Regions from separate parts of the Leptothrix sp. (in: b-proteobacteria) genome, predicted to be linked through region 2. Evidence: predicted binding sites of a transcription regulator. Region 2 holds the regulator's gene; the other holds the start of a gene.

Region 1 (8,807 bases), on a different contig from region 2:
CCATTCGGGCCGACCAGCAGGTGGAGTACCGGCATCGGGGAGGCTCAGCGGTCACCCGAGTTCACGATCCGCAACTGGCCGTGCTCATCCAGTTCAGCGTAGTGATGGCCTTCTGCCGCAAAAGTGGCTGAAAAGTCCAGTTCACCCAACGCCGCATCAAGATGCTCCTGCCACTCTGCGCGGACCACCGCCTGCGCTGCGGCGGGCAACTGGTCATAGCTGGCTGCGCCCGCAAGCACCGCTTTGACCTGAACAACGGAAACGGCCGGACTGCGCTCCAGTTCCCGGCCCAGCCGCGCCCAGTGGCTGACTTGCTCGGCGACGCTGCGACTCATCAGCCGGGCGACCTCGCGGGCGGAGGCATCGAGTTCTCGATCAAGACGAATCGGGGCAGCGGCAGCAGGCATGACGAACTCCAAAAGCGTGTAGCACGATGCTACAGCAATTGATCCAGCCACAAAAAAGGGCCGCATCGCTGCGGCCCCTCTTGACTGACAGACGCCGAGCCCGAAGGCTCAGCTCATGGGCATTACATGCCCATGCCGCCCATGCCGCCCATGTCACCCATGCCGCCAGGCATGCCGCCCGGTGCATCGTCCTTGGGGGCCTCAGCAACCATGCACTCGGTCGTCAGCATCAAGCTGGAGACCGAAGCGGCGTTCTGCAGTGCAGTGCGCGTCACCTTGGTCGGGTCCAGGATGCCCATTTCGATCATGTCGCCGTAGGTGTCGTTGGCGGCGTTGAAGCCGTAGTTGCCCGAACCGGCCAGGATCGCGTTCACGACCACGCTCGGCTCGCCACCGGCGTTGGCGACGATCTCGCGCAGCGGCGCTTCGATGGCCTTGAGCACCAGCTTGATGCCGGCGTCCTGGTCAGCGTTGTCGCCCTTGATGGTGCCAGCCGCTTGGCGGGCACGCAGCAGAGCCACGCCGCCGCCAGCGACGATGCCTTCTTCAACGGCAGCACGGGTCGCGTGCAGCGCGTCTTCCACGCGAGCCTTCTTTTCCTTCATCTCGACTTCGGTGGCAGCACCGACCTTGATGACGGCCACACCGCCGGCCAGCTTGGCCACGCGCTCTTGCAGCTTCTCGCGGTCGTAGTCGCTCGAAGCTTCTTCGATCTGGATGCGGATCTGCTTGACGCGCGCCTGGATGTCGCTTTCGGAGCCGGCACCGTCGATGATGATGGTGTTTTCCTTGCCCACTTCGATGCGCTTGGCTTGGCCGAGGTCGGCCAGCGTCACCTTGTCGAGCGCCATGCCGACTTCTTCAGCAATGACCTTGCCGCCCGTCAGGATGGCGATGTCTTCCAGCATGGCCTTGCGGCGGTCGCCGAAGCCCGGTGCCTTGACGGCCACGACCTTCAGGATGCCGCGGATGGTGTTGACCACCAGCGTCGCCAGCGCTTCGCCGTCGACGTCTTCAGCCACGATCAGCAGCGGGCGGCCGGCCTTGGCGACTTGCTCCAGCGTCGGCAGCAGGTCACGGATGTTGGACACCTTCTTGTCGTACAGCAGCACGAAGGGGTTGTCCAGAATCGCGGATTGCTTTTCGGGGTTGTTGATGAAGTACGGCGACAGGTAGCCGCGGTCGAACTGCATGCCTTCGACGATGTCGAGCTCGTTGTCGAGCGACTTGCCGTCTTCAACGGTGATCACGCCTTCCTTGCCGACCTTGTCCATCGCCTTGGCGATGATTTCGCCGATCGACTCATCGGAGTTGGCCGAGATCGAACCGACCTGGCTGATTTCCTTGGTGGTCGTGGTGGCCTTCGAAGCCGCCTTGAGCTGGGCGACCAGGGCGGTGACCGCCTTGTCGATGCCGCGCTTGAGGTCCATCGGGTTCATGCCGGCGGCCACGTACTTCATGCCTTCGCGCACGATGGCTTGTGCCAGCACGGTGGCGGTGGTGGTGCCGTCGCCAGCGTTGTCAGAGGTCTTGGAAGCGACTTCCTTGACCATCTGCGCGCCCATGTTCTGCAGCTTGTCCTTGAGTTCGATTTCCTTGGCCACGGACACACCGTCCTTGGTCACGGTCGGGGCGCCGAACGAGCGCTCAAGCACCACGTTGCGACCCTTGGGGCCCAGGGTGACCTTGACCGCGTTGGCCAGGATGTTCACGCCTTCGATCATGCGATGACGCGCGTCTGCGCCAAAAATAACGTCTTTTGCTGCCATGTTGTATGACTCCGGATTCAGTTCAGTGGGGTGTGCGGTGTGGCCGAAGAATTACTTCGAAACCACGGCGAAGAGGTCTTCTTCGCGCATCACGAGCAGTTCGTCGCCGTCGACCTTGACGGTCTGGCCGCTGTACTTGCCGAACAGCACGCGATCGCCCACAGCCACGTTCAGGGCCACGAAGTCGCCCTTGTCGTTGCGCTTGCCAGGACCGACGGCCAGCACTTCGCCCTGATCAGGCTTCTCGGCGGCGTTGTCGGGGATCACGATGCCCGAGGCGGTCTTGGTTTCTTGTTCGAGGCGTTTGACGATCACGCGGTCGTGCAGGGGGCGAAGCTTCATGGGGCATCTCCTAACGAAGGGGTTGAGCTTGAGTCGGCGAAACGCCCGGTGGATCCGAGCGCTTGTTCTGATTCACGATTCCGGCGGGCCGGAATCACTAGCACTCACCTGAGGCGAGTGCTAACGAATACAGATTATAGGAACGGTCCGCGTCATTTCAAGGGGGGCCGGATCAATCAGGCGCGCAGGGCCAGCGGGGGTGGCAAGGTGCCGCCGCGCCGCGTGGTGGCCGTGGCCACCGCCTCCATCACCTGCAGCATCAGCCGCTGCAGCGCCTGCCAGGCGTCGCCCGGCCAGGCTTCGTGGCGCAGGCCCTTGACGATGCCGTCGCACACCTGCGCGTCGCGCAACAGCGCCTCGAGCGCGGCGGCATCCAATTGCGGCAGTACACGCTCGAAGAGTTTTTCCTTCAGGCCCCAGACGCGCGCCTCGCGCAGCGCCATCGCCATCGGCCGGCCCTGCTGCAGCGCCTGCTGCACGCGGCGCAGCGCGCGCAGGTCTTCGGTCAGCGTCCAGTGCACCAGCACGGCGGCCTCGCCCTCGGCGCGCAGGCCTTCGAGCATGCGCAGCGCGCGGCTCACCTGAGCGGCCAGCACCGCCTCGCCGAGCTTGAAGACGTCATAGCGCGCCACGTTCAGCACCGCCGACTCGACCTGCTCGAAGCTCAGCTCACCCGGCGGATGCAGCAGCGCCAGCTTGCTGATTTCCTGATGCGCGGCCAGCAAATTGCCCTCGATGCGGTCGGCAAAGAACGCCAGCGTGCGCTGCCCGGCCTCGCCGTCCTGCACGCGCAGGCCGTGCTGCGTCAGCCGCTGCGCCAGCCACTGCGGCAGCGCGCGGCGCTCGACCGGGTCGACCCGCACGCTCACACCCGCGCCATCCAGCGCCGTGAACCAGGCGCTGCCCTGCTGGGTGCGGTCGAGCCGCGGCAGCAGGATCAGCGTGACGGTGTCGTCGCCCAGCGTCTCGACGTAGCGCTGCAGCGCCTCCGAACCGTCCTTGCCCGGCTTGCCGCCGGGAATGCGGATCTCGATCAGCCGCTTGTCGGCAAACAGGCTCAGCGCGCTGGCCTCGCCCAGCAGACCCGACCAGTCGAAGTGCGCGCCCGCCACCGTGTGCACGCTGCGCTCGGCGTGGCCGGCAGCACGGGCAGCGGCGCGCACCGCGTCGGCCGCCTCCTGCGCCAGCAGCGGCTCGTCGCCGTAGATGACGTAGAGCGGGCGCAGGCCACGCTGCAGCGCGGCGGCGAGTTGGTCGGCGCGGATCTGCATCGGCCGCTTCAGCGCGAGGCTGCCGAGGCCGCCGACACGGCCGACTGAACCGCCGGCAACGCCGCCAGACGCCGCAGCACCTGATTGGCAATGTCGCGCTGCATGGCGCGGAACATCAGCTGCGCTTCCTGCTCCTTGGCCAGCGCGCGCGTTTCGGAATAGCTCATGTCGCGGCTCAGACTGAGCGTGCTGGCCGCAATCAGCAGCTGGCCGCCGGCATTGCGTACTTCGAAAGTGAAGCGGGTGCGCAGCGTCATTTCCGTCACCAGACCCGCAGCGGTGGAGGCGGCGGCAACCTGTTCCTGCACGTCGGCCAGCGCGCGCAAGACCAGGTCGGACTGGCTCGCGGCCTCGGTCAGCACCACGCCGGGGCTGGCACGCAGCTGGCTGCGCAGCTCATCGGCCAGCACCGAATAGCGGTCGAAGCCACCGAGGTAGATGCGCTTGAGCTGCAGCTCGGGCGGGCGGCGCAGCTGGAAGCCGCAGCCCGCCAGCGTTGAAACGCCCAGAGCGACCGCGCCCAACGCAGAAGTGATCAGGCTGCGGCGCTGCATGCTCAGACGACCACGTTCACCAGCCGGCCCGGCACGACGATGATCTTCTTGGGCGGCTTGCCATCGGCGAACTTGGCCACCTCGGCGCTGGCGGCCGCCACCGCTTCGATGGCGGCCTTGTCGGCGCTGGCCGGCACCTTGATCGAGCCGCGCGTCTTGCCGTTGACCTGCAGCACCAGCTCCAGCTCGTCCTGCACCAGCGCGGCTTCCACCACCTGCGGCCACGGTGCGTCGAGCAGGTCGCCCTGCTGGGCGGCGTAGCCGAGGTCGTGCCAGAGCTTCCAGGTCAGGTGCGGGCAGGCCGGATAGAGGCCGCGCAGCAGCACCGAATAGCCTTCGCGCAGCACCGCAGCAGAAGCCGCATCGCCTTCGTGCCTGTAGCTCTCCAGCGCGTTGAGCAGCTTCATCGCGCCCGACACCACGGTGTTGTACTGCATGCGCTCGAAGTCGAAGCTGATCTGCTTGAGCACCAGGTGCACCTCGCGGCGCAGCGCCTTGGCAGCGGCCGGCAACTCGCCTGCCACGTCAGCCGCGCCCTTGAGCAGCGCCTCGTTCTTGGCGCCGAAGCCCCACACGCGCTTGATGAAGCGGTGTGCACCCTCCACGCCGGCGTCGTTCCACTCCAGCGTCTGCTCGGGCGGCGACGCGAACATCACGAACAGGCGGGCCGTGTCGGCGCCGTACTGGTTGATGAGTTCCTGCGGGTCGACGCCGTTGCTCTTGGACTTCGACATCGTCGTCATCTCATATTCAAGCGGCAGGCCGTCGGCCTTGAGCGTGCCGCCGATGGTCACGCCGTGCTCGTTGGTGAGCACGTTGACCTCGTGCTCCCAGAAGTAGCTCTTGCCGCCGCCCTCGGGCTTGCGGAAAAACGCGCCCTTGAGCACCATGCCCTGCGTCAGCAGCTTGGTGAAGGGCTCGTTGATCTTGACCAGCTTCAGGTCGCGCATGACCTTGGTCCAGAAGCGCGCGTACAGCAGGTGCAGGATGGCGTGCTCGATGCCGCCGATGTACTGGTCCATCGGCATCCAGTAGTCGGTGCCGCCGGCGACCATCGCGTCGCTGTTCTGCGCGTCGCAGTAGCGCATGAAGTACCACGACGAATCGACGAAGGTGTCCATCGTGTCGGTCTCGCGCTGCGCAGGCTTGCCGCAGCAGGGGCAGGCGACATTCAGGAAGTCGGTGCGCTTCTTGAGCGGGTTACCTGAGCCGTCCGGCACGCAGTCGATGGGCAGCACGACCGGCAGATCAGCTTCCGGCACCGGCACGGAGCCGCAATCGTCGCAATGGATGATCGGAATCGGCGTGCCCCAGTAGCGCTGGCGGCTGATGCCCCAGTCGCGCAGGCGCCAGGTGGTCTTCTTCTCGCCGAGGCCCTTGGCGCCGACGAGTTCGGCGACCTTGGAGACGGCCTCCTTGTACGGGAGCCCGTCCAGTTCGCCCGAGTTGACGCAGACGGCGCGCTGCTTGTCGCCGTACCAGTCGGCCCAGGCATCGAGCGAGAACACCTCGTCGCCCGCCTTCACGACTTGCTTGATCTCGATGCCGTACTTCTTGGCGAACGCGAAGTCGCGCTCGTCATGCGCCGGCACGCCCATCACGGCGCCGTCGCCGTAGCTCATCAGCACGTAGTTGCCGACCCAGACCTCGACCTGGACGCCGGTCAGCGGGTGGGTGACGAACAGCCCGGTGGGCATGCCCTTCTTTTCCTGCGTGGCGAGTTCGGCTTCGGTCGTGCCGCCCTGCGCGCATTCGGCGATGAAGGCGGCCAGCGCGGGGTTCGTCGCCGCCGCGTGTGCGGCCAGCGGATGCTCCGGCGCCACGGCGCAGAAGGTCACGCCCATGATCGTGTCGGCGCGGGTCGTGAAGACGTAGAGCCGGCCGCCCTGGATCAGCGCACCGTCAGCGCCCACGATTTCATGCGGGAAGGCGAAGCGCACGCCCTCGCTCTTGCCGATCCAGTTTTCCTGCATCAGGCGCACGCGCTCGGGCCAGCCGGACAGGTAGTTCGGGTCCTGCGGATCGGCCACCGCGCCCAGCAGCTCGTCGGCGTACTGCACGATGTTCAGGTAATAGCCCGGGATCTCGCGCTTCTCGACCAGCGCGCCAGAGCGCCAGCCGCGGCCGTCGATCACCTGCTCATTGGCCAGCACGGTCTGGTCGACCGGATCCCAGTTGACGACCTGCGTGCGGCGCTCGGCGATGCCGGCTTCGAGCATCTTCAGGAACAGCCACTGGTTCCATTTGTAGTAATCGGGATCGCAGGTGGCAACCTCGCGCGACCAGTCGATCGCCAGACCCATGGCCTGCATCTGGGTCTTCATGTAGGCGATGTTTTCGCGCGTCCACTTCTCCGGCGGCACGGCGTTCTTCAGCGCGGCGTTCTCGGCCGGCAGGCCGAAGGCGTCCCAGCCCATCGGCATCAGGACGTTGTAGCCCTTCATGCGCAGCTGACGCGTCAGCATGTCGTTGATGGTGTAGTTGCGCACATGGCCCATGTGCAGCTTGCCGCTGGGGTAAGGCAGCATCGAGCAGGCGTAGAACTTGGGGCGGCTCTTGTCCTCGGTGACGCGGTAGGCGTCGGCCGCGCGCCAGGCGGTCTGGGCGGCGGATTCGACGGCGGCGGGATCGTATTTCTCGTTCATGGCGCAGGCTGGGCAGACATCTTGGCGACCGCCTGACTGCGCCGGACGCCGCAGCGCCCAAGAGCGCCGGCAGGCTGATCGGGAGCCGGCGATTATCGCGTGCGACTCAACGAGCGGCGGAGGCCGCCGCCTGCGGTGCCGTCACGAAGGCGATGCGGTTGAGGCCCGCCTGCTGCAACTGGCCGATCAACTCGGCCACCCGGCCATAGGGCACCGACTGGTCGGCGCGCAACTGGACTTCGGGTTTGGTGGTCTGCTGGCCGACTTGTGTCAGGCGCCCGGCAAAAGCGGGCGGCTCCAGGCGCTCTTCACCGACGTAGAGCGCACCGTTGGCCTGCAGGCTGATGTCGAGCGATTGCGGCACCTCACCGGTCGGCGTGGCGCCTTCGGTGCGGGGCAGGTCGAGCTTCAGGCTGCTGGTCATCAGCGGCGCGGTGATCATGAAAATCACCAGCAGCACCAGCATGACGTCGATCAGCGGCGTCATGTTGATGTCGCTCATCGGCTGCGGGCCGCTGCTGCGCTCCAGGCGACCGAAGGCCATGCTCAGGCGCTCCGGGCGTCGGCCGTTTTCCAGGCCGACGGGTCCATGGCGAGTTCGCGCAGGTCGTGGGCGTAGCCTTCCAGCTCGGCCTCGCAGGCGCCGACCCACTTGCCGAAGACGTTGTAGGCCAGCACGGCGGGAATCGCCACCGCCAGGCCGGCAGCGGTCATGATGAGTGCCTCACCCACCGGGCCGGCGACCTTGTCGATGCTGACGCTGCCCGCCGCCGAGATGCCCAGCAGCGCGTGATAGATGCCCCACACGGTGCCGAACAGGCCGATGAACGGCGCCGTGGCGCCCACCGACGCCAGCAGCACCTGGCCGAGTTGCAACTGGCGCAGCACGCCGTGCAGCGCATCGCGCAGGCGGCGGGTGAGTTGCGAGCCGTGCTGGCCGGTGGCTTCGAGCGTGCCGCCGGGCGGCGTGCGCAGCGCGGCGTCCAACAGCGGCTGCAACACCTGTTCGCGGTCGAGCGTGGCGAGTTGCGCGCGCGCCATGGTCAGGTCGCTGGCGGCCCAGAAAGCGGGCACGGCGCGGGCCAGATCGCGGCGGGCGCGGCTCAGGATCCAGGCCTTCCAGAAGATCAGCACCCAGGCCGACACCGACATCGCCAGCAGCAGCGCCGCCACCAGACGGCTGACGCCGTCGCCTTCGGACCAGAGTTGCTGCAGGACGTTCATGGGTCAGGGCCGGGATGACGGCTCAGGTCAGACCGAGCACATCGTTCATGTCGAACAGGCCGCGCGGCTGGCCGGCCAGGAAGCGCACCGCGCGCAGGCTGCCCTGGGCGTAGGTCGAGCGGCTGGACGACTTGTGCGTGATCTCGATGCGCTCGCCGATGCCGGCGAATAGCACGGTGTGGTCGCCGACAATGTCGCCGCCGCGCACGGTGGCGAAGCCGATGGTGCTCGGGTCGCGCTCGCCGGTGACGCCTTCGCGGCCGTAGACGGCGCAGTCGGCCAGGTCACGGCCAAGGGCTGCAGCCACGACTTCGCCCATCTTCAGCGCAGTGCCGCTGGGGGCATCGACCTTGTGACGGTGATGGGCTTCGATGACCTCGATGTCATAGCCCTCGTTGAGCGCGCGCGCGGCCATGTCGAGCAGGCGCAGCACGACGTTGACGCCCACGCTCATGTTCGGCGCCATCATGATGGCGATGTCTTTGGAGGCGGCTTCGATCTCGGCCTTCTGCTCGGGCGTGAAGCCGGTGGTGCCGATCACCATCTTGACGCCGAGTTCGCGGCACACCGCCAGGTGCGCCAGCGTGCCTTCGGG
Region 2 (8,807 bases):
CATGGTGGCGCTGCTGCCGTTGATCCAGGCGCGGCTCTTGCCCTGCGCGTCAACGGTGCGGCGCAGCAGCAGGGTGTCGTTGGGCGCAAAGCCGGCCTCGTCGAGCCAGGCGGGAAAGCTGGGCGGCAGGGCGTCGAATTCGGCGCTGATTTCGGCGCGGGCGGCGCCTTCGCGCACCACGCCGGCATCGCCCCGGCCGCCGAGCGCGAGTTGCAGCGCGTCGATCAGGATCGATTTGCCCGCGCCGGTCTCACCGGTCAGGACGGTGAAGCCGGCATCGAGTTCCACTTCGAGCGTGGTCACGATGACGAAGTCACGCAGCGAGAGTCGTTTCAGCATGGCTCACAGGATTCAGGGCTGATTTCAGGACGGGCTGTCACCGGACACCGCGCCTTCATTCCAGTGCAGCTTGCGCCGCAGCGTGGCGTAGTAGTTCCAGCCGGGCGGGTGCAAAAAGCGCACCCGGTGCGCCGAGCGCCGCACGCTGATGCAGTCGCCATGCACCAGGCTGGCAAACGACTGCATGTCGAAGTTGACCACCGGCTCGCGCCCGGAGACGACGCGGATGCTGACCTCGCCCGAGTCCGGCAGCACGATCGGCCGGTTCGAGAGCATGTGCGGCGCAATCGGCACCATCAGCAGGCCGGCCACGCCCGGGTGCAGGATCGGCCCGCCCGCCGACAGCGCGTACGCGGTCGAGCCGGTGGGCGAGGCCAGGATCAGCCCGTCGGCGCGGAAGTTGCCGACGAACTGGCCATCGACCTCGACCCGCAGCTCCACCATCGCGGTCGCACCGCTGCGCAGCACCACGTCGTTCATGGCCACGGCCTCGAAGATGCTCTCGCCGTCGCGCAGCACGCGGCCTTCGAGCATGGCGCGGTGTTCTTCCTCGTAGTCGCCCGTCAGCACCGCGTTCAGCGTGCGCGCCATGGCGTCGACCGGCACATCGGTGATGAAACCCAGCCGGCCCTGGTTGATGCCCACCATCGGCACGCCGTAGCGGGCCAGGTCGCGCGCAATGCCGAGCATGGTGCCGTCACCGCCCACCACGATGGCGATGTCGCACTGGCGGCCCAGCTCATCGGCCTCCAGTGCCGGGTAGCCGGTGATGCCGGTGTTCAAGGCGGTGGTGGCCTCCACCGACACCTCCAGCCCGCGGCGCGTCAGCACGTGGGCGATGTCTTCTAGAAGCGGGCGCATGCCGTGGGCCTGGTATTTGCCCACCAGCGCCGCGTGGCGGAAACGGCTGGTCATGCAGGAAATTACACCACAGCGATATGGCGCAACCGTGGCGCAATTCACGCCCGATCGGCCGGGATTCGGGCGCCGGCAGCGTCCACCTAAAATCGGCCCATGCTGGATGACCGCGCCAAGATGCTGCTCAAAACCCTGGTCGAGCGATATATCGCCGACGGCCAGCCCGTGGGTTCGCGCACGCTGTCCAAGACGGCCGGGCTGGAGCTCTCGCCCGCCACCATCCGCAACGTGATGTCCGACCTGGAAGAGCTCGGCCTGATCGCCAGCCCGCACACCAGCGCCGGTCGCATTCCCACCGCGCGCGGCTACCGCCTGTTCGTCGACAGCATGCTCACCGCCCGCCCGTTGGCGCTGCAGTCCGCGGAAGCCGGCGGCCACTCGCTGCGCGAGCAGCTGATGCCCGACCAGCCCAAGCGCGTGATCGCCCAGGCCGCGCAGATGCTCTCCAGCCTGAGCCAGTTCGTCGGCGTGATCACCGCGCCCAAGAAGGCCGGCGTCTTCCACCACATCGAGTTCCTGCGCCTGGGCGACCGCCGCGTGCTGCTCATCCTGGTCGCGCCCGATGGCGACGTGCAGAACCGCGTGCTCTACAGCGCGCACGACTACACCCAGAGCCAGCTGATCGAGGCCAGCAACTATCTCAACGCCCACTACGCCGGCCTCAGCATCGAGGCCGTGCGCGAGCGCCTCAAGACCGAAGTCGACGCGCTGCGCGGCGACATCGGCGTGCTCATGCAGGCCGCAGTACAGGCCGGCAGCGAAGTCGCCACCGAAGAATCCGAACAAGTCATCGTCAGTGGCGAGCGCAACCTGCTCGGCGTGCAGGACTTCGGCGGCGACCTCGGCTCGCTGCGCAAGATGTTCGACCTGTTCGAGCAGAAGACCCAGTTGCTGCGCCTGCTCGACGGCTCCAGCCGCGCCGAAGGCGTGCGCATCTACATCGGCGGCGAAAGCGGCGTCGTGCCGATCGAAGAACTCTCCGTTGTCTCGGCCCCCTACGAAGTCGACGGCCAGGTGGTGGGCACCCTGGGCGTCATCGGCCCGACCCGCATGGCCTACGACCGCATGATCCAGATCGTTGACATCACCTCCCGCCTGGTCGGCAACGCCCTGAGCCAGAAGCCGTAAAACGCGCCACTCGCCCACCTACAATGCGCGTCGATCCTGAGGGCCGTTAGCTCAGTTGGTTAGAGCAGAGGACTCATAATCCTTTGGTCGTTGGTTCAAGTCCAACACGGCCTACCAATCAAATCAAGCACTCGGCCTCGTTCTTTGGACGAGGCTTTGTTGTTTTTGGCAGGCCTGCAGGCCCCCTCACTGCCTGCTGACCTCCACCCGCCGCGCCTCGGCGGCCCCTTCCGGGCCGCCGAGTTCCACGAAGACGGGTGGCTTCATCTCGATGCGGGTTTCGGCCATGCCGGCGGCTTTCAGGGCGTCCCTGACGGCCAGGGCGCGGGCCTTGGCGAGGGCTTCGTTCTGGGCCTTGTCGCCGGTCGGGTCGGTGTAGCCCGTGATCGTGACCCGGGTGTTGTCCTGCTGGAGCAGGGCGGCCAGGGTGTCGATCTTGGTGCGCTCATCCGGGCTGACCGTGGCGGCGCCGAGGTCGAAGTAGATCTTGCCCAGCAACGCTGGCGCGACGGCGGCTGGTGCCGGTGCGGTGGCAGGGGCTGAAAGGACGGGTGTGCTGGCGGGCTGAGAGGTCCACCGGTTGGTCAGCAGGCCCCACAACAGCACCAGCACGCCCGCACCGATCACCCAGGGCAGCCAGCGCGCCATGCTGGATTTGGTGGCGGCCGTCGCTGCGCTCGTGGCGGCAGTCGCGCCGCCTGCTACGGCTGTGCCGGCGCGTCTGGCGGCCTCGGGCGCCTGGCTGCCCAGTCCGCCCAGGAAGGCTGCAGGGCTTGCAAAGCCCAGTGCGCCGCTCATGCGGCTGTCGAGGGCGCCTTGCAATTGGGGCCCCTGGCTGGCCAGCAGCGCGGAAAGCGCGTTGGCGTCGAGGCCCTTGTCGCCGATGAACTTCTTCAGGAAGGTCAGTGCCAGCGGCACCACCATGCCCAGCAGCCGGGTGGCCGACGAGTCCTTGATGCCACTCATCGATGACAGCATGCTGGCGAGCGCACCGCCCTTGTCGCCGAGCAGGGCCGGCACCAGGCTGCCGCTGCCCGCCGCCAGCAGGGCGCTCATGCCCTGACCGCCGCCGCCCAGCAGCCCGGCGAGGTCGCCGAGCGAGCGGGTGTCGAGAGGGGCCCCGTTGATGAGCGACATCAGCCCCGACGCGCCCTGCGGCGTCGCCCCCTTCTGGGCGATGCTGCCGAGCACGGCCGGCAGCAGCGCGGTCAGGGCGGACTGGGTGGCGCCGGGGGATTCGCCCAGAAATGACCCGGCCAGCTTCGAGAAGTCATCCCCCAATGCTTGTTGGGCCAGAGAGAGCAAATTGATGTTCATGCCGGTGTCCTTTTTCCTGGTGCGGGGCGGAGGGCGTTGCCGCCGATCGGGCGACCAGGAATTCTTCAGCGGCAGGCGCGAGGGCTGTTGCGCGGAGTCAATGGGCGGGAGATTCGCGCCAGGGCATTCATGGTCGAATCCGCCGGTATCCGGACTCCGTCAATCCCTGTCATGAACACTTTTCCCCGGTGGCTGGTCGCGCTCGGGTTGGCCTTGCTGGCAGCCCCACCCTTGTCGGCCCAGGAGGCTGCTTCAGGAACGCTGCGGGAGCGTTGGAAGCAGCGCGTGGAGACGCGCCGGGCGAATGCGGAGGTGAGCGCCCCCGCGCTGGGTCCGGGCACGCATGCGCTGGATGTCTCGTTCGCGGGCCACCGGCGGCACGCGCTGGTCCACCTGCCGCCCCGTTACGACGCGGCTCGTGCCGTGCCGGTCGTGTTTGCGTTTCACGGCGGCGGTGGCAGCGCGCAATACATGGCCGATGACAGCCGTTATGGCTGGATTTCCAAGGCCGATGAAGAAGGCTTCGCCGTGGTCTTTCCCGGGGGCTACAGCAAGTTTCCCGGCGGCCGTCTGGCGACCTGGAATGCCGGGGCCTGCTGTGGCGCTGCCCGGGATCAGCAGGTGGATGACGTGGGTTTCGTGCGATTGCTGCTGGACCGTGTGGCGCAGCAGGTGAGCGTGGACCGCCAGCGCCTCTTCGCCACCGGCATGTCCAACGGCGCCATGATGGCTTATCGCCTGGCCTGCGAAATGGCTGACGTGTTCCAGGCCGTGGCGGCGGTGGCGGGCACCGAGGCCGTCAGCGACTGCCGGCCTGCCCGGCCGCTTGCGGTGCTGCACATTCATGCCCGCGATGACACGCATGTGCTCTTCGGCGGGGGCGCAGGGCCGGACGCCTTTCGTGACGCGGGCCAGGTCACCGACTTCACCTCGGTGCCGGAGACGGTTTCCCGCTGGGTGACGCGCAATCGGTGCGATGCGTCCGAGGTCCAGCGCAAGACCTGGCCCGGGGCTTCCTGTGAAACGCATTCGCGGTGTGCCGCAGGTGTTCGCGTCGACCTGTGCGTGACCGACTCGGGCGGCCATTCCTGGCCGGGCGGAGGCGTCACGCGGCGAGGAAAAGCGCCCTCGTCACAGGCGCTTTCCGCCACCGAGGAGGCCTGGGCCTTCTTTCAGGCGGCCAGCCGGCGCTGAAGACCGGGCAGGGCGCGGTTCAGCGGCCTGCTTTCTGCACCTGCCGTGCCCCCTGCGCCATCCGCACCAACTCCGTCACCGGCTCGGGTCGGCCGAACAGGTAGCCCTGGAAGACGTGGCAGCCGAAGCCGGCGAGGCGGTCGCGCTGGTCGGGCGTTTCGACGCCTTCGGCCACCACCGTCATGCCCAGGTGGCTGCCGAGGTTGACGATGGTGCGGGCGATGGCGGCGTCGTGGGCGTCGGTGGGGACGTCGCGCACGAAGGAGCGGTCGATCTTGAGCTGGTCCAGCGGCAGGCGCCGCAGGTAGGTGAGCGACGCGTAGCCGGTGCCGAAGTCGTCGAGCGCAAAGCCCACGCCGCGTGCCCTGATGGCCTGCATCTTGGCGATGCTGTCCTCGACGTTGTCGAGCATCATGCTTTCGGTCAGTTCGAGCTTGAGCCGCGCCGGTGTGGCGCCGGTGCGGTCGAGCACGTCGATGACCTGCTCGACGAAGTGCGGGTCGCGCAACTCGCGTGCGCTGACGTTGACCGACAGCGTCAGCTGCCCCAGCACCGGGTCGCCGGCCCAGGCCGCCAGCTGCGTGCAGGCGGTCTGCAGCACCCAGCGGCCGAGAGCCTGGATCAGGCCGCGGTCTTCGGCGATGGTGATGAAGGCCTGCGGCTCCAGCAGCCCGCGCTGCGGGTGCTGCCAGCGCACCAGTGCCTCGGCGCCCAGCAGATGTTCCTGGGCGTTGACGACCGGCTGGTAGTGCAGCACCAGTTCGCCCTGCTGCAGCGCGTGGCGCAGCTCGCCTTCCAGCGTGGCGCGCTGGCGCATGGCCTGCTGCACGGTGGCGTCGAAGAAGCGCAGCGTGTTGCGGCCGGCGGACTTGGCCTGATACATGGCCAGGTCGGCGCGCTTGAGGAGTTCGTCGACCGTGTCGCGGTGGCCGCTGAACAGCGCCACGCCGATGCTGGCGCTGCTGTGGCAGTTTTCGTCGGCGATGGCGTAGGGCTGGCTCAGCGCGGCCAGGATCTTCTCGGCCGCGCTTTTGGCTCGCGAGGCGGCCGCTTCCGGCATGTCGCGCAGGTCGGCGTTCAGCATCACGACGAATTCATCGCCGCCCAGGCGGGCGACGGTGTCGCCCTCGCGCACGCAGGCGCTCAGGCGCTGGGCGACTTGCTGCAGCAGCAGGTCGCCCTTGTCGTGGCCGAGGGTGTCGTTGATGTCCTTGAAATGATCGAGGTCGATGAAGATCAGCGCGCCTTCGCGGTGCGCGCGGGCGCTGATGGCCATGGCCTGGTGGAGTCGGTCCTTCATCAGGCGCCGGTTGGGCAGGCCGGTCAGCGGGTCGTAGAAGGCGAGCTGGGCGATCTCTTCCTCGCGCGCCTTGCGTTGCGAGATGTCGAGCATGGTGCCGACGTAGCGCGTCACGGTGGCGTCGCTGTCCTGCACGGCGGTGATGGTGAGCCATTCGGCGTAGATCTCGCCGGTCTTGCGCCGGTTCCACACCTCGCCCTGCCAGGAGCCGGTGCGCCTGAGCACCTCCCACAGGTCGGCGTAGAACGTGGCGTTGTGCCGGCCTGACTGCAGCAGATGCGCGGTCTGGCCGATGGCCTCGTCGGCGCTGTAGCCGGTGATCTGGGTGAAGGCCTTGTTGACGCGCTCGATCACGCCGCGGGCGTCGGTGATCATCATGCCTTCCTGGGCTTCGAAGGCGGTGGCGGCCAGGCGCAACTCGGACTCGTGCTGGCGGCGCTCGGTGATGTCGGTGATCGTGATGCGCAGGGTCCAGGGGCCATTGCCCTGGGTGTTGCCCTCCCGTGCCCGCCGGCCATCCAGCTGGGCGTGGAAGCGATGGCCCTCGGGGCTGCAGGCCTCCAGCTCGATGCGGCCGTGCCGGTCGTGCTGCAGTAGCGCGCGGGCATGCTTGAACCAGCGGTCACGCTCGGCCGGCACCAGATAGCGCTCGAACCGGCTGCCCACCAACTGGGCGCGCAGCTGGCCCAGCAGCTGTGCGCAGGTCAGGTTGGCCTCGGTGATGAGGCCGTCGGCGCTCAGCGTGAAGTAGCCCACCGGGGCGCTTTCATAAAGATCGAGGTAGCGGTCGCGCGCCGCCTCCAGCGCGGCCTGCGTGCGCCGCAGCTCCTCGTTCTGCATCTCGAGTTCGATGCGGTGCACGTCCAGTTCGTGCGCCAGTTCACTGGCGGGGCGGGATGGCGGGGTGGCGGTACGCTGCCGGCGCGCAGCTTGCTTTTCGGCCTGCACGCGCAGCCGCCGGGCAGATTCCAGGGGCTTGGGCTGCGCGCGTTTCATGAGGGTCAGGCCGGGTTGGGCAGGGTGGCTTCGGGCGCGTCTTCAATGGCCAGCAGCACCAGATCGCCGATGCCGGATTTTTCGACGATGCGGCGTGCGCTGATCTGCAACTGCCGCAGCCCGAGGCCGGGGAAGTCGTGCGTCAGGGGCCTGCGCTCGAAGCTGTGCGCCTGTGGCAGCACGGTCTCCAGCAACTCGTGCATGGCCGGAAAATCCCACAGCCGTTGGCTGAGCTGGAAGAACGGTTGCCCTGTGGGCGGCGGTGTCTTCAGCCCGAAGGCCTGGCAGAAGGCGGTGTTGGTCGAGAGGGTGTTCAGGGCGCCGTCCAGCACCACCAGCGGCTCGCGCACGGTGTTGACCACCGCTTCGGCCAGGTCGCGGGCCTTGTGGACGGCCAGCGCCTGCACGCGCTCGGTCACGTCGGCGAAGGTCAGCACCACGCCGTCGATCAGGTTGTCCACCGTGCGGTAGGGCTGGATGCGCGCCAGATACCAGGTGCCGCTGGCGGTACGCACCTCGCACTCCACCGGCACCAGCGTGTCGAGCACGGTCTGCGCGTCGGCCAGCAGGTCGACGCCCTGCAGCTCGCTGCGGATGTCGGCCAGCGGCCGGCCCACGTCGGTGGCCATCAGGCGGTAGGTCTTGGTGGCGTCGCGGGTGAAGCGCCGGATCAGCAGGTGGCGGTCCAGGAAGATGGTGCCCACGCGGATGTTGTCGAGCAGGTTCTTCATGTCGTCCTGCATGTCGGCCATCTGCTCGATCTTGATCTGCAGCTCGGAGTTGACCGTGACCAGCTCCTCGTTGACCGACTGCAGCTCTTCCTTGGAGGTCTCCAGCTCCTCGTTGGTCGACTGCAGTTCCTCGTTGGTGGACTGCAGTTCCTCGTTGGTGGACTTGAGTTCTTCGTTGGAGGCCTGCTGTTCTTCGAGCATGGCCATCATGTTCTCCTTGGCGTGGGCCAGTTCCAGCTGCAGCGCGTCAATGACGTGGGCCTGCTCCGATGGCTTGGCGCGCGAGCGGCGCACCGGCTTGCCGGCCATCTGCAGGTCGGCCGCGTCCTGAAAGCTCACCAGCAGCAGGGTGGGGCTGCCGTCGGGCTCTTCGATGGGGCGCACCCCCAGCACAACGGTCTGGGTGCTGGCGCTGGTTGATCCCGCGCCGGGGGTTTTGAGGTGGACCGCGCGCTGCAGCGTCGGCTCGGATTGGCTGGCCACGCGGCGCAGTGCTTCGCGCAACTCCAGCTGCAGGCCGTCGCGCGCCATGTCGACCACGTTGTGCGACGGGTGTCCGGGCGCCGGACGCAGAAACCGGCCGGTCTCGCCATGCACGTAGAGGATGTTGCCCTGCAGGTCGGTTACCACCGCCGCGGGCGCAAACGACTGCAGCAGCGCGCGCCGCGCCAGCTCGCCGATCTGCGGCTCGCGGACCGTCGGGGCGGCGTCCTGCTGCGCGCGGCTGCCGCTTGCGGCGGCCCAGGACAGCCCGCTGCTGAGCACCGCCCGCGTCGAGGCGATGGTCGGCTTGGCGCGGTAGAGCTTCCACTTGCGGCTGATCGGGTCGAACAACTCGGTGTGGCTGCCGACGCTCTCCGACGGCGACAGGAACAGCACGCCGC

What was found. The regulator HrcA, encoded in region 2, represses chaperone genes, less so after heat shock. The targets are predictions, from matches to a motif close to TTAGCACTCNNNNNNNNNGAGTGCTAA.
Positions count from the first base shown of each region.
Region 1: the regulator HrcA is predicted to act here: its motif matches at 2,616-2,642, upstream of groES (co-chaperone GroES).

Region 1 is NZ_CBDFPH010000001.1:338,800-347,606, reverse strand. Features, by position in the region: gene AC5IG3_RS01385 (ATPase) at 1-35, opposite strand, end outside; gene AC5IG3_RS01380 (TA system antitoxin ParD family protein) at 45-407, opposite strand; gene groL (chaperonin GroEL) at 530-2,176, opposite strand; gene groES (co-chaperone GroES) at 2,228-2,518, opposite strand; gene holA (DNA polymerase III subunit delta) at 2,695-3,789, opposite strand; gene AC5IG3_RS01360 (LPS-assembly lipoprotein LptE) at 3,798-4,343, opposite strand; gene leuS (leucine--tRNA ligase) at 4,346-6,988, opposite strand; gene AC5IG3_RS01350 (ExbD/TolR family protein) at 7,095-7,532, opposite strand; gene AC5IG3_RS01345 (MotA/TolQ/ExbB proton channel family protein) at 7,535-8,212, opposite strand; gene dapB (4-hydroxy-tetrahydrodipicolinate reductase) at 8,235-8,807, opposite strand, start outside.
Region 2 is NZ_CBDFPH010000008.1:800,888-809,694, forward strand. Features, by position in the region: gene recN (DNA repair protein RecN) at 1-339, opposite strand, end outside; gene AC5IG3_RS13125 (NAD kinase) at 364-1,254, opposite strand; gene hrcA (heat-inducible transcriptional repressor HrcA) at 1,354-2,385, shown strand; tRNA gene AC5IG3_RS13135 (tRNA-Ile) at 2,426-2,502, shown strand; gene AC5IG3_RS13140 (DUF937 domain-containing protein) at 2,572-3,702, opposite strand; gene AC5IG3_RS13145 (extracellular catalytic domain type 1 short-chain-length polyhydroxyalkanoate depolymerase) at 3,874-4,896, shown strand; gene AC5IG3_RS13150 (putative bifunctional diguanylate cyclase/phosphodiesterase) at 4,916-7,192, opposite strand; gene AC5IG3_RS13155 (chemotaxis protein CheB) at 7,198-8,807, opposite strand, start outside.